Regions from separate parts of the Paenibacillus dendritiformis genome, predicted to be linked through region 1. Evidence: riboswitches for the same ligand, from Rfam matches in the RefSeq annotation. Region 1 holds a riboswitch; each other region holds the start of a gene.
The links. A riboswitch is a leader RNA that binds a small molecule or an ion and turns the genes downstream of it on or off. The one in region 1 is predicted to bind cyclic di-GMP.

Region 1 (5,339 bases):
ACGTAACGGACTTTGACGCTTTGATCATTTGCGGTGTAATGAAAAGTAATCGTTACATCCTGGCCAGGCATCACGCCCGTTACATGCCCGCTGTCCACAGTCAGTCCGCTGCCTTTACTAACCTCGACATTGGAGAACTCGTAGCCGTCGAAATTCTTGCTGCTTACATCGATGGATTCGCCCGGCTTTTTGTCCGCCTCGCTGCGATCCAGCACCTTGTCTCCCGATTGGTGAACAATCGTCAGCTTGTTAGGGACATCGTTATAACCGAACCAAATAATTGGCGAAGGCTTGCTAACCGTCAAATCCACTTTCGTTGGATTGTCGCCAACTCTCAACGTGTAACCTGGCACTGTTGGCGCCGGGACGGTATAGGATTTGCCAACCTCAAGCGCGTCGCTTCCATCCTCCTCGTGGTAGCGGCTGTACAGCTCTTGGGCCAAATCCGGGCGTTCGACTTCTTGGCCGTCGGAATTGACCGGCTTGCCGTTGGCATTGACTTTATACGCCTTGACGAGAATCGAACCTTTGCCCAAGCCCACTCTCGGCACTTCGAAATCCTTCGATGTACGATCACCTTTGGCATCGGTGTAATTCATCGTCGTTGTCTTATTGGTCGGGTACAATTGTTTTGGATCCGGGTTTTTGGAGTGATCCATTTTGACCCGGTAAGTAAGCGTCGCCGGATTGCCTTCCGTAACATTGCCAATGTTCCAGGTAAACGTTTCGGTTTGCGGGTTCCAGGTTACCTCCCCTTGAGAGGCCTTGTAGTCGTCCGGGCCGAAGGAGCTTCCCTTCAACTTCAGATCGAACATGTCCCCCATCGGGTCAGTGACTACCGCATTCTCTGCGGCAAAGGCAATTTTGCTGGCCAGTTCGGAGAAGATTCGCTCCAGACTGTCGCTGGTGCCCGAATAATAGCCTTTGTTGGCAACATCTTTCAGCGTATTGGTGGCATTGCTATTGCTGCCAACATCCAACCCAATAGAATAAATATGAATTCCTGCATCATGGGCCAGCTTGGCTTCGGAAATCGTGCCGATGCCATTGTCTTTAATTTCAAACTCATAGCTGCAACTCCACAAAAAACAAGTTTCCTTACCCAAACCATACCAGTTAGAGCCCAGGCTGTAACTGGAGCCCGACCCAATAATGTTTTTGTCGTTAAAATCAGAAAGAATAAACTGATGGCTATTATTTCCCCATGAACCTTTTACTGCAGTAGACGCCTTGTAACTATACGTCGGCTCCCCGTCACTCAGCAGAACGATCACTTTGTTGTTGGCCTGGCTTGTCTTTAAAAGCTCCTGAGCTTCGTGCAGTCCGGCCTGAATATTCGTTCCCCCGGTCGCCTGTATATTATCAATGGCACGTTTCAATTCCGTCTTCTGGTCAAGGCCTTTGAAGTCAGATACCTGATCAGAAGTCTTATTGAAGGTCACTACTGCAATTCTCGTGTCCGAGTCTTCAATCAAGAGATTGTCAACGAATTTCTTCGCTGCATCCTTGGCCTTCGGCAATCGGTTCTGGTTCGGTTTTTGGGTCATGCTTCCCGACTTGTCGATTACGAGCACGACATCGGAGGAGCCCGATTTCAGGTTCTTGCCTTCGACTGTCAGTGTAATATCCCATTCATCCAGCTTGCCTTCGACCGGGTTCGCTTCCTTCGTGAGCTTCACCGCTCCCGGATTCGGCCACTCAAGCTCCCCGGAACTCGCCGCCTGGGCGCCGAGCGTGCCCGGAATCGTCCCAAATGCGACACTCAACATACACAACCATGTAACTACTAGTCTGAATCGGCGTTTCATAGTTTCCTCCTCATTTTTTCATCTGAGTCCTCCTTTGCAGAATAAAATTGCCTCCTCACGTCTTATTTATATCGTTCTGCGGGCCAAAAATACCGCGGAGAACCGCCCTATGAAAAATAAAAAAATCCGGCTGCAATTTAACGATTGTTAAATGCAGCCGGACGATCATGGGCCTGGTGGCCTTTAGATTCCTAAGCTTTGCGGCCTAATCTTTCGATTAGTGTGCCCTATGTAGTTACGGTATCCAATCATACCCAGCTAAAGCACTATTCAATGCTCAATATATGGGACAGCCTCCTTTTTGTCAATCACTTTTTTGAAAATTTTTCGTTCCGCTTCCAACAGCGCCTGAACCCCCGAAAAATCCCCTGGTTGGGGGATTTTCTTCAAACTGCAAATGGGATAAAATATTCATTTCTTTGAAAAATAATCGCCTCTTATTTTCATAATTATAGGTACTTCGACCTAATATTTCACAGTTCGACTCGTTCGCATAGAAATGGATAGGCGAGGAATGAAAAGGAATTAAATTGCAGCTCATTTTCCATCGCTTCCTTCCGAATCGGGTCATACTATAAGGGCGTTGGTGGTACTCCGAAAAGAAGAGACGACAAAACAAGAGGAATTTGCAGATCTTGGATCGTTGACAAATGGATGAGCAGGACATATGATAAGTGATGTAACGGATGTGTAACCGGTTACACATAGAAAGGAAGGATACTCCGTCATGGCCACGATCAAAGATGTGTCGAAATTGGCGGGCGTATCGGTCGCAACCGTCTCCCGGGTCCTGAACCAAAAAGGGTATGTCCATGAGGACACCGAGAAGAAAGTGATGGAGGCCATTCGGGAACTGAACTATATTCCGAATGACGTCGCCAGAAGCTTGACCAAAAAATCGGCGAAAATGCTGGCGCTTCTCGTCCCCGACATCACGAACCCGTTCTTCAATGAACTGGCCCGTGCCGTGGAGAAGGTAACCCAATTGTACGGATACGCAACCATTTTATGCAACTCCGACGACACCCCTGCCAATGAGAAGCAGTATATTCACGCATTGAAGCAGAAATACATCGACGGCTTCATCCTTGCATCGAATACACTGTCGGCGGAAGAAGTCCGGCTGCTGGATGTTCCGGTGGTCACGTTGGACCGGACGATTTCGGATACCATACCGACGGTCGCCTCCGACAACCGGGAGGGAGCGCGGCAAGGCGTGCAATATCTCCTTGATCGCGGCTGCAGCAAAATCGCCCATCTTCGGGGACCGCAGCAGCTATCGATTGCGGATGAACGATGCCAGGGATATTTGGACGTGGTGAAGGAGGCCGCATGGTTCTCCCCGGATCTCATCATCGAAGGCAACTTCAGCCTGAATCAGGCGACGGAAGCGGCCAATCGCTTGCTGGATCGTCACCCCGATGTCGACGGTATCTTCGCCGGCAACGATATTATGGCGATGGGAGCGCTGCGGGCCGTTCAGAAACGGGATATTCCCGTTCCCGACCGGATGCAGATTGTCGGCTTCGACGGCATCTCGCTGGGCGAGATGGTCTACCCGGAATTGACGACAGTCGCGCAATCCATCTATGAAATGGGGCTGCTGGCAGCCCGAATGCTGATTAAAATGATCGAAAGAAAGCCGCTGGACACGATGCATTACAAGCTTCCCGTAGAACTGATCCGGCGAGGGACGACGCGATAATCGCGCCGCTTTCATAGAACTTCATATTCAGGGAATGCTATTCTTTAGAAAAACAGCGTGCGTTCTCTCCGGTCTGATTTTTCTTCATACCCATCCGACAGCTTGGGATGAAGAAATTCTTTGTCGGGTGTGTAACCGGTTACACATACAGTTGATTTGTTTTCATATGCCGCTTTCAACCCACCACATTCAAAAGGAGTGCTTGAACATGGAAACTGTGAAAAAAATTCCTGTCATTCTGGATACGGACCCTGGAATTGATGATGCCGTCGCCATTGCGGCCGCCCTGTTCCATGAGCGTATCGATGTCCGGCTGATTACGACGGTTGCGGGCAATGTCGGCCTCGACAAGACGACCAATAACGCCTTGAAGCTGCTTGAGTTCTTCGGCAAAGAAGTGCCTGTCGCCCGGGGCGCCGCCAAGCCTCTCGTACGCCCGGCCGAAGACTCCAGTCATATTCACGGAGAATCCGGCATGGACGGCTATGATTTCGACGAACCGAAGCAGACTCCGCTCGATCATGCCGTGCTGCAGATGCGCGACACCATTATGAACAGCCCGGAACCGATTACAATCGTTCCGATCGGACCGCTTACGAACGTGGCCCTGCTGCTGACGCTGTTCCCGGAATGCAAGGAGAAGATTGAGCGCATCGTGCTGATGGGCGGTTCCGCTTCCCGCGGCAACCATACGCCGAATGCCGAATACAACATCTATGCCGATCCGGAAGCCGCCAGCATCGTATTCAACGCCGGTCTGCCGCTGGTGATGGTCGGACTTGACGTGACCAGCCAGGCTACATTGACGACCGAGATTGTGGAGAAGATAAAGGAAATGAACAAGACGGGCTTCATGCTCTACTCCTTGTTCCAGCATTACCGGGGCGGCAGCCTGAAGAGCCGCGGCTTGAAAATGCATGACCTGTGCGCCATCGCCTATCTGGTCAACCCAGGATTGTTCAAGACGCAGGACTGCTTCGTCGACATCGAGCTGGCAGGAACTTATACGGCCGGCACGACGGTCACCGATATTACGAACCGTCTTGGCAAGCCAAGCAACGCCACCGTATGTCTGGACATTGATGTTCCCGCTTTCCGCGAGTGGGCGATTGAAGTCCTTGGCAAAACCGTATAAACCTTCTTATTATATAAGGGAGCGTGTTCAACGTGTTGGAGATCATCATCAGCATCGTTCTTCTTGTTGCAACCGGGTATTTGATCGCCAAGAACTATGACGCTAAATTTGTGCTCCTGGCCGCAGGTATCGTGCTTATGATCGCTGCCGCGCTGCTCGGACATCAAGTTCTGTCACCTGAAGATTCAACCGGGCTTGCCCTGCTTGATCCGTTCAAACAGATTGGGTTAGTTTTCGTAAGACAATTGGGCGGCGTCGGGTTAACGATTATGGTGTTGTTCGGTTTTTCAAGCTACATGACGCACATCGGAGCCAGTGATGTCGCCGTGCATTTGTTGACAAAACCATTGGGCCGCATCAAATCGCAGTATATCCTTGTGCCGATTGTGTTCCTGCTTGGCAACCTGCTGTCTCTGGTCGTGCCAAGCGCGTCCAGCCTGGCGGTTCTTCTCATGGCCACCCTCTATCCGGTCTTGAAGAACACGGGAATGTCTTCGCTCACGGCTGGAGCTATCATTGCAACAACGGCGACGATTATTCCAACGCCTCTGGGAGCGGACAACGTCGTCGCGGCTGAAAATCTGGGAATCGACATTATTGACTATGTATTTACCTATCATGCCAAGATTTCGATTCCGGTGCTGCTGATTATGGCTGTCGCTCATTATTTCTGGCAGAAATATATGGATAA
Region 2 (5,339 bases), 590 kb from region 1:
CGCTGCTGGGGAGACGATCCATGGAAACGCCGGAAGTCCATGATCCGTCGGATACAAAAACCATGAAGCATATTCGGAGCGCGATCCATATCGCGAGCCGGCACACGTTCTGGGAGAGCAAATGCTTGGTAAGAGCGATAGCAGGCATGAAAATGCTTGAGAAAAGAAACCTGAACAGCACTTTATATTTGGGGACCGGGAAAAATAAAAACGGCGAACTGATCGCACACGCCTGGCTCCGCAGCGGCTCGATATACATTACCGGCGCCGAGATGATGAAGCAGTTCGTCGTGGTGGAGAAATTCGCGAAAAGCGCAGGGACAGACTTATGAACTCGATTACGCTTTACATGAAGCGGCTTCATAAAACGGCAGGGTTACGATTAAGCATCAACATTATTGGCATGGTGATCAGCAGTCTCCTGGAAGGCATGACATTTCTTCTGCTCATCCCCATGCTTACGGTTGGCGGCGTTCTGTTGTCAGAGCCGGCTTGGGAGAACAGGCTGCAGTTTTTGAACATCCTGCACAGCTTGCCGCAGGCTTCTTCCCTAGCCATTATTCTCACGGTCTACCTGCTGATTGTCGTCATTCAAAACCTCATTCATCGGGCCGTTACGATCCGCAATGCCGAGATAGAGCAACATTTCAGCCGACAGCTGCGTTACGAGAATTACAGCGCTCTTCTAAGAGCGCAATGGTCTTTTTTCCTACACCGCAGAACTTCCGATCTGGTGAATGCCCTTACGATCGAGACCGCCAGAGTCTTGGGGGGAATCAGTCTGCTCCTCCAATTCATTACATCTGCCTTGTTTACCCTCGTTCAGATTATTTTCGCCTTCTGGATCTCACCGACGATAACGCTGTTCGTGATTGCCTGCGGAGCCATGCTTGCCTTTCTTTCCCGCGGATTTATTCGCAAATCCAAGCAGCTCGGCAGCCATACGTCCAAGCTCGCCCAAGCTTATCTGGCGGGAATCACTGACCAGCTTCAGGGAATGAAAGATATAAAGAGCAACAACCTGGAACCCTCCCGCTTGGAGTGGCACCAGCAGCTTACCGAAGGAACCATGCAAGAGCAGCTGGATTATGTGCGGCTAAGGCTGAATTCCCAGCTGTTGTATAAAATATCGTCCTCACTGCTTATTGCCGGATTTATCTTTGTGTCATTTCGCTTTTTTCCGGCTGAGGGACCGTCTTTGTTGATCGTTATTCTGGTCTTTGCCAGGTTGTGGCCGCGATTTACCAGCCTCCAGTCCAAGCTGGAACAATTGGCTTCGACCATCCCCGCCTTCAAGGCTCTTCAGCAATTGCAGCATGACTGCCAGTTGGCCGCAGATCAGGCGATCGCGCTTACCGAATCGCCCGCTCAGGGACCTGGCCCTTGGTTCGTTATGCAAGGAATCGAAGTCAGAAATCTTTCGTTTCGTTATCAGCCGCAGCGGCCTGTGTATGCTTTGCAAAATATCAGCGTTCATATTCCTGCCCAAGGGATGACCGCTATCGTTGGCAAATCAGGGGCCGGCAAGAGCACGTTGATCGACCTCCTTATGGGCCTGATGCAGCCTGAATCCGGTCAAATCCTCGTGGATGGCATGGCGATCACGAATGAAAATCTGCTCGCGTACAGACGCTCCATCGGGTATGTGGCGCAGGATCCGTTTCTCTATAATGCGAGCATAAGAGAAAACCTGTTGATGGTTAAACCGAGCGCCACGGAGAACGATCTGTGGGAAGCGCTCGATTTCTCCTCGGCAGCTGAATTTGTACGCAAGCTTCCTCACCAATTGGAGACGCTCATTGGAGATCGGGGCATTCGTCTGTCAGGAGGGGAACGGCAGCGGCTGGTGCTGGCAAGAGCCATCATCCGCCAGCCTTCGATCCTTGTCCTGGATGAGGCGACAAGCGCACTGGATACGGAGAATGAAAAAAAGATTCTGACCGCTTTGCACCGGTTGAAGGAGCGCATTACGGTCATTGTGGTTGCCCATAGGCTGTCCACCATCCAAAACGCGGAACAAATTTTAGTTATGCATGACGGGAAATTGGTTGAACAGGGAACCTTTTTGTCATTATTCTCAGAAAAAAAGAGTATATTTGTTAATCTCTTACAAAATCAGGAGGTGAATCCTGTTTCCGTCTATCCGTTGTAGCCGCTTTCGGAGGTGGCACAAATCGGATATAATAGGGACAAGCAGATGTATACACGGAGGTTAAATCATGATCGGAGAACGGATTCAAATCCTTCGAAGGAAGAAAAATTACTCACTGTCAGAACTCTCCGAAAGAGCCGGTGTCGCAAAATCCTATTTAAGCTCAATTGAAAGAGGAATTCAGCAGAATCCTTCCATTCAATTTCTGGAGAAGATTAGCGTTATTCTTGGGGTCTCGGTTGAAGAGCTGCTGCAAGATAAAGAAGCCTCGAATGAAGCTGAGGCGTTAGACGAAGAATGGACTAATCTTGTAAAAGAAGCGATGGCTTCTGGCGTAAGCAAAGAGCAATTCAAAGAATTTTTGGAATATAATAAGTGGAAGCTAACACGCGAAGAGTCGTGATGCCCACTAGCGTTGAGGCAGCCAGGAATAAAGAAATCTCCGATTGTTGAGTCCACCGCGCATTATCTGTAAACACGCCTCAACAAAGGAGATTTCTTTTCGCTAATGTCAACGCTCGCGAGTTATGCTTCTGAATTGACATGGAGCGGCCATTCGGGATTAGATTGTGCCTGAAAATCGCGAAGAAGTTTACGAATGTCCTCAATGGAAAGGCCCATTTGTCGTGCAGTTAAGATAATAGCTACCCAATCCTTGTCCAATTGTTCATTGTTACCTGGAACCGCTTCAACCATGATTGCATTGCCTCCCGAATTTACTCGGCCGGTTGCACCACTAACTCCACGCGCCTAAAGTGCCCAGACAAAAGCGCATTTCATCGTTTCCTAATATATACTTATTAAGTAGCATTATACACGACATTTGACGTTTCATGGTGTCATAGTATGTCGTCTCTGGAGCACTAGTTTTGTCGAATTCGGTGATTACCCGGCCGTGATCCTCTCGCAATACCCTTGCGGATTATGAACCTGCCAATTCCAGCTATCCTCACACATGTCGATGATGCCGTATTTCGGGAACCATCCCAGGTTCAATAGGTACTTGGTCGGATCGGCATAGCAAATCGCGACATCCCCCGGTCTTCGCCCCACGATTTCATAGGGAATCTGAACCCCCGACACCTTCTCGAAGGAATGGATCATCTCCAGCACCGTAACCCCCTGGCCCGTACCCAGGTTATAACATTCGACCCCATTTGTATGATCCAAATGCTCCAATGCTTTCAGATGGCCTTGCGCCAAATCCACGACATGAATATAATCTCGGATTCCCGTTCCGTCTTTTGTAGGGTAATCGGAGCCGTATATTTTGAGCGACGGCAATCTCCCTACGGCGACTTGCGTAATAAACGGCATTAAATTGTTAGGCGTCCCATTGGGGCTCTCTCCGATCTTTCCGCTTTTATGTGCACCGACGGGATTGAAATATCTGAGAATGGAAATTCCCCATCTCGGGTCAGAAGAAGCCAGATCCTGCAGTACTTGCTCAATCATTTGTTTGGTTCTTCCATAGGGACTCACCGCCCCAAGGCTGGCTTCCTCCGAAATGGGAACACAGTCCGGTGCCCCATATACCGAGGCGGATGAGCTGAATACCAGCTTATACACGCCATGCCTGGCCATCGCCCTGCACAGAACCAGCGTGCTGGTAAGATTCGTATGGTAGTAATCAAGCGGCACCTGAACCGATTCCCCAACCGCTTTCAGGCCGGCAAAATGGATCACGGCATCGATGCGATGTCCCTCGAATATCCGATTCAAGCGTTGCTCGTCGAGGAGATCCGCTTCATAAAAAGCAAATCCTTTGCCTGTAATATCCGAGATCCGGCGAATCGCTTCCGGATGGCTGTTGGAGAAATTGTCAAGAACGACGATTTCATATCCCGCCTCCAGCATTTCTACGCAAGTATGGCTTCCGATATAACCGGCGCCACCCGTGATCATAATGGCCATTACCTTGTCTCCTCTCTCCGTATGACCGGATTGAATTTAGTAAGGATCGACAGCTTTCCCAGATTCGCCTTGGCTATGTTCGTTAAGTAGATAAACTCCCTCGATTTGCGAAAGCACGCATAGAAGATCAGGTTCGTTACGGTCAGGCACAGCAGGACCCTGACGGCGATATCCCATAACAGCGGCAGCGTGAACAAGCCTGCAATCCAGCCGCAGAAGGATGCCGCCAGAAGAACTAACGCGGCATGCAGTGCGTAACGGGTAAAATAAGGGCGCAGCGGTTGAAAGAATACGTGCTTATGAAGCAAATAAGGATCAACCCAAAAATAGGTTAGCAACCGGCTAATGACCGTTCCGAGGAACACTCCCGGCATCCCGATGAAGCGTGCAAGCGTAATCGATAATGCGATGTTCATTGCCGCTGCGATCAACGGGCTGTACCTTCCCCTTCGGAACATGCCTGTCGTATCCCGGAACATGGTCGAAGCATTTTGCATCCCCGTCGTATAAAAATTGAGCAGGATCGCAAGCAAGGTCTCCTTGCCGAGGACAAAAGAACCTCCGAGCCATAAAATAATCACGGGATCGAGCAAGTTCCACAAACAGACGGCACAAAGCCCGAACACCCAAAAGTTGGCCAAGCGTAACACACAGTAGAAGAAAAACTTCTTCTCCTTATCCTCCGTAGCGTTCAAATTCCCTACGCTGGCCGTTAGAGAATAGAAGAAATAGCTGAGAAACGTAGTTAAGGTTGTCAGAATCAAATAATAATTGGAATACAGTCCGACCCATATGACGCCAAACAGGTTCGCAATAATCAGATTATCCGTCCCATTGATGACAACGCCGCTCACTTTGTACATAAGCAGGGAGCGCAGATTTTGAAAAAAGGTCTTCTTCTCTCCTTTGTCCAGAGGAGTACTGAGCGGCTCCCTCAGGAATTCGTACTTTCGGTCGGCCACGCGGGAAATATACTTGTTTCTGAGAACGCTCATTCCAATCTGGATCACAAGGAATAGAATGTAGTTTTTCGTACAGAGAAGCACGATGATTTGGATCGTGTTCATGGCAATGACATACACACTATGGATTCGCGATATCACATGCTGCTGCTGGTCGGCCACAATAATGGCCTGTTTATAAGCGAAGAAGTAGGTGGACACGGAATGGAGCAGAAATAACACATAGATGAGTTCGAGATGAGAAACCGTCGTTTCCCCCTGAATGAAAACATCGAGAAAGGGAATCAGGGAAAGCCCCAGCAAGAGCACAA
Region 3 (5,339 bases), 3.1 Mb from region 1:
TCCCATATCGAGAATCCCTTCTTCGCCAAGGAATTTGCGGATGTAGCCGTACACGACCGAGTATCTGGCATATTCCGTGATGCCGGCCAGGCAGTCCCATACTTTGGAGCGGTATTCCTCATCCCATTGTTGTCGAGTGCTCTCAATAGAATCGGGTACATTCGTGCTTTCCATTCCGATTTCTCCCGGTCGCTTAGTAATGAAACGGAACTTTCATGTTACCAGTGAGCAAACAGAGAAATCATGGCTTGACGCAGCCTGATGCGGCATGATGGCAGAGAAATGCAGAACTGAGACTATTCAGGTTGAGTTCTAGATATTATGATAGTGCCGCAGTTATATTTTGTCAAATAATGTCTTGTAGCATAGGGTTATCCGGAATATCGATAATGTGTCTATGGTAAACGAATCAGACGTCCCCCATCGCTTCCAGGCTTTCCGGAATAATCTGACCGCCATCAACAATGATGGTCTGGCCCGTAATATAACCTGCCTCCTTCGAAGCCAAGAAGAGAGCGGCATAAGCGATATCTTCGACGCTACCGAGCCGCTTGAGCGGGATGGACGCCGACATCGACTCCAGATAATGGTCCCCAAGGCCTTCCAAGCCTTCCGTCATAATGTTGCCGGGCATGACGGCGTTAATGGTAATGCTGTAACGCGCGAGCTCGAGCGCCGCACTGCGCATGAATCCCAACTGAGCGGCTTTGCTTGCGCCGTAGTGCGACCATCCCGCATAACCGGTGGCCGGCCCCGTAATAGAAGAGGTAACAATGATTCGGCCGTATTCCGCTTTCTTCAGAAAGGGCAGGCAGGCTTGAAGGGAAAACAGCGTCCCGCGCGCGTTCGTGTTCATCACATGATCCCAATGCTCGCCGGTCATCTCCTCAATCGGCGCATTCGGAAAAATACCGGCATTGGCGCACAGCACGTCGATCCCCCCGAAAGTACCGGCCGTCTCGTTCGCAACCCGCTTCATCGACTCCAAATCTGCGACATCGCCTTCGAAGGCATGAGCAACGCCTCCGTTCTTCCGGATTTGCGCCGCGGTTTCCTCCGCTTTTGCGAGGCTGCGTGCGACGACTGAGACTTTCGCCCCATGTGAGGCGAAGGTTCTCGCAATTCCTTTGCCGATTCCTTTGCTGGCTCCGGTCACGACGACCGTCTTATCCTTCAGTGGCGTCAGCATACAAAACACTCCTATCGTCTATAAAAATAAGCTGCATCGTTTCCATTACATGGATTCAATGTAATCCTACTACAAATCCGGATGCGGAGACAACGCATGATAGATAGAAGTTTTCCAACCTAAGAATGTCATCATCACATATCCGCCACATTTGTGGCTCCAGACTGAATATAAGGATAGTTATATTCGGTTATAATTATGCGAACTCGGGCAGGTCAATCCACATCGAGATATCTCTCCGCCCCCTCCCTAAGTCCTATTTTCCCAAACTTTCCGGGTAGCATAAATATGTAAAAATCCATAGCAGGGATTGTCAAGAGAACGGCGCTATTACTGGAATGGTGCACATCATCATAGGACAGGGAATCACATTGCATCCCGTTATCGCATCCAATGTTGAACTTGATATGTTTCGAATGAGTAATAAAATCGGCCTATGTTCATATTTTCACAAACGGGCCGCATGCCCCATTAAATAAGCGTGAATTTCCTGTATATTAAACGGTGCAAACATGTATCGTTATACAAGATACAGGATAAAAAGTCATAATTAAAAATAAAAGCGTATGCATTTTTTCAGGTATTACTAGGCAAAGCTAGGGAAATCTAGTGACGCAAAGCTAAAGGGGCTAAGGAAGAAATTCTATGCCAGCCAGCTGCCGGCCAATAGCAACCACACTCTATTCGTCGTATGCGTTATTTTGCATGATTCCATCGCAAGTCCTCCCTAGCTGCCTATTAATATAATCTATTGATAGGAAGTGAATTACGGATGAAGATTAGGAGAAAGCAGAGTGCCCGAAGATTGTTCGCCATGACGGTAATGACCATCATGATGTTCGTCTCTTCCCTGGCGCCGGCTTATGCAGGAACGACTGTTCCCGCAGCAAAGGAACCTGATATCAAACAGGGCTCAGCACAGGAAATCCGGAATGTCATGTACTATGGCGATTGGTCGATCTGGGGAGGACAAGGGAACTTTTATCCCAAGGATATACCCGCCGATCAACTAACCCACTTGAACTATGCCTTCCTAGATTTTGATGCCCAAGGCAATCTCGTCTTTACGGACAAGGATGCGGCTGTCGGCGCGCCTGTCGGTCAGGATGGCGTACAATGGGACGCAGCCAATGCAGGCGTCCTCATCGCCCTGCAGCAATTGCGCGCCGAAAACCCGAATCTGAAAATCGGCATCTCTCTTGGCGGATGGTCGAAATCAGGCGACTTCTCCGTTGTGGCGGCCGATGCTGCGAAGCGGGCGAATTTGGTCCAGAATGTCATGAAATTCATTAAGTACACGAACATGGACTTCGTCGATGTGGACTGGGAGTTCCCGGCTGAAGTGCGACAACCTGATCTTGTCGATAATAAAAACGATGAAGGCACGAAATACGCCACCCCGGAGGATAAAAATAATTATATTTTGCTCCTGCAAGACTTCAAAAACGCCTTGAACCAACAAGGAGCCGAGCTTGGCAAAACGTACGAGCTGTCCGTTGCTCTTCCCGCTCCCAAGGCAAAAATTGATATCGGCATTGATGTGCCGAGGTTATTTAACATTGTAGACTTTGCCAATATCATGACTTATGACATGCGGGGCGCATGGGATGAAGTAAGCGGCCATCATACCGGTCTGTATCCGAATCCCAATGATCCGCTCACCGGCAACAATCTGTCCATCGACGAGAGCGTGAATTATTTGATTCAGCAAGGAGCCGAGCCGAATAAGATCGTCATCGGGGCAGCCTACTATACCCGCGGCTGGGATCAAGTGTCGCAAGGACCCGATCCGAATCATCCGGGACTATTCGGTCAAGCCGCATTATCCGCCAAGGATGCGGATCAGACTCCATCCCGCGGCGCGGTTGGCGAATCCCCTCTCGTCCTTGGGGACGGCGGCCGCCGAACTGGGATTTGGTCTTATCGCAATCTCGACAAGTTGAAGGCCACTTACCCGAATCTCACAGAATATTGGGATGATGCTGCCAAAGCTCCTTATCTGTATGATAAGACAAGCGGCGTATTCTACACCTATGACAATGAAAGATCCATTCAAGAGAAGACGAAATATGTGCTTGAGCGCGGCCTCGGCGGGGTCATTGCATGGATGGCTTCCAATGATGCCCCTACTGCGGACCCTGCCAAGCGTGACAAATTAACAAAGGCGACGAAAGAAGGCCTCTTCGGAAGCCTGCCGCTGCCGACACATGCAATCCAATATGCCAAGCTCGGTGTTACGGCAGATGTGAAACCGTATACGGAGCCTTGGGGCAACAATAAAGGGTATGAAGTTACGCTTGTCAACAACGAAGCTTTGACCGAATCGAATCAAGTGCTGAGAGCCGTGGAACGAGGCGCAAAAACGATTAAGCTGCCGAAGCTGTATATCAAGACAGATGGACCGTTGACTTCCGGCGATTATCTGGCTGGCTCCGTAACCTACGAAAATGGTTACACGGTCGTTGACCTGAAATCGGTCTATGATGCAAAAACAATAGAGCCGGGCGCTTCTTATGCGTTCAAACTTAAGGGAGATGCCCAGATGACAAGCATGGAGCTTGTTCAGCGGGTGTCGAATAACAGCCCGGAAATGAACAGACAACTCATTCTGGGCGATGAAGCTCCAAGCAAGAATCAACCGCCTGTATTGCATGGCGTGACCGATCTCACGCTTCGAGTCGGCGACATCTTCGATAAGCTCGCCGGGGTTACCGCTACGGACGCGGAAGACGGAGACGTAACGTCGCGTATTACCGTGACGGGGGAAGTAGACACGAATGTGGCCGGGAAGTACCAACTGACGTATTCCGTCACGGATTCGCAAGGCTTAACGGCCGAAAAAGAACGCATGATTACAGTGACCGAAGCGGTAGCTCCGGAGCATGACTTTGGGGCTGGCCAAGGAATCGAGTGGCCGAAGCAAGTCCATTCTCCGTTCATCGACATGGTTGCATGGGTGACCAAGCCGGGCTATTCCAACAATGGCGCCCCTAACCTTGCCCGAATTTCCGAGGATACCGGCGTGAAATTCTTTAATCTCGGCTTCATTCAGTCCATTTCGAAGGAAATCGTTGACGGTAAAGTGCAATGGGGCTGGGGAGGATACTCCGTACTGAATGAAAAGAATGCAGACAATGCCCAATATCAAGGAATCAAGCAGTCGATCCGGGAGCTGCGCGAGATGGGCGGAGATGTCGCGATCTCCCTTGGCGGTTTGAACGGCGTTACGTTCTGGGAAGTAACTCAAGACACAGATACGTTGTTCAATACGTATATGGAGCTTGTTCAAGGCTATGGACTGACCCGATTAGACCTCGACATTGAGGGCGGCGCCCAGAACAAAGCCCTGAATATCGCGAATGCGAAGGCGATTAAAAAGCTGCAAGACGCAACCGGAGTCGATATCGTATTGACGCTCCCTGTACTGCCAAGCGGTCTGACTTCCGTTCAATTGGATGTATTGGAGGCTTACCTGTCTGCCGGCGTGGATGTCAAAGTCGTGAACATCATGACGATGTGTTATGGCAGCGGAACGCTCCTGCCTGGCGAGAACTACGGTTCCGCTTCGCTGAGAGCCGTTGATTCGACGAAGAATCAAGTGAAGCAATACTACAAGCAGTATGCCAACACGGATCTAACCGATGAAGAGGCTTATGGAATAATTGGAACGACGCCATCAATCGGTTTTGAAGGCGCGGCTCATCCGATCTTTACGACAGAGTGGTCTCAATGGGTGGTTGATCATGCGATCGAGAAAGGGCTCGCGATGACCTCCTTCTGGTCGATGAACCGGGATGCGATGTTGGAAAATAATAGCGGCGTAACGGCGCAATATCAATTTACCGATATTTTCAAAGCATTCGGAAATGGCAGCATTCCGCCGGCAGCTTCAAAACCCGTGATTCATGGGGCAACGGATAAAACGATTTTCGTGGGCGAGGACTTCGATCCGATGGAAGGGGTTACCGCTGCGGATAAAATGGACGGCGACCTGACCGATCGCATCGTCATCGAAGGAACGGTTGATTCCTCTGCTCCGGGGGCATATCAGCTGGTGTACACCGTTGAGAACAGCCAAGGGCAGCAAGCGGTTGCGGAACGTACGGTCACCGTTGCAGAAAAGATCAATCACAAGCCTGTGATCCTTGGC

Region 2: another riboswitch for cyclic di-GMP. It lies ahead of L6439_RS00910 (anti-repressor SinI family protein); the one in region 1 lies ahead of L6439_RS27295 (MucBP domain-containing protein).
Region 3: another riboswitch for cyclic di-GMP. It lies ahead of L6439_RS13425 (glycosyl hydrolase family 18 protein); the one in region 1 lies ahead of L6439_RS27295 (MucBP domain-containing protein).

The regions. Positions count from the first base shown of each region.
Region 1 is NZ_AP025344.1:6,152,733-6,158,071, forward strand. Features, by position in the region: gene L6439_RS27295 (MucBP domain-containing protein) at 1-1,808, opposite strand, end outside; cyclic di-GMP riboswitch class I at 1,958-2,045, opposite strand; gene L6439_RS27300 (LacI family DNA-binding transcriptional regulator) at 2,536-3,513, shown strand; gene rihC (ribonucleoside hydrolase RihC) at 3,722-4,648, shown strand; gene dcuC (C4-dicarboxylate transporter DcuC) at 4,681-5,339, shown strand, end outside.
Region 2 is NZ_AP025344.1:194,531-199,869, reverse strand. Features, by position in the region: gene L6439_RS00925 (lasso peptide biosynthesis B2 protein) at 1-332, shown strand, start outside; gene L6439_RS00920 (ABC transporter ATP-binding protein) at 329-2,152, shown strand; gene L6439_RS00915 (helix-turn-helix domain-containing protein) at 2,220-2,555, shown strand; gene L6439_RS00910 (anti-repressor SinI family protein) at 2,678-2,848, opposite strand; cyclic di-GMP riboswitch class II at 2,866-2,948, opposite strand; gene galE (UDP-glucose 4-epimerase GalE) at 3,038-4,066, opposite strand; gene L6439_RS00900 (lipopolysaccharide biosynthesis protein) at 4,066-5,339, opposite strand, start outside.
Region 3 is NZ_AP025344.1:3,065,646-3,070,984, reverse strand. Features, by position in the region: gene L6439_RS13435 (hypothetical protein) at 1-174, opposite strand, end outside; gene fabG (3-oxoacyl-ACP reductase FabG) at 410-1,189, opposite strand; cyclic di-GMP riboswitch class I at 1,769-1,853, shown strand; gene L6439_RS13425 (glycosyl hydrolase family 18 protein) at 1,962-5,339, shown strand, end outside.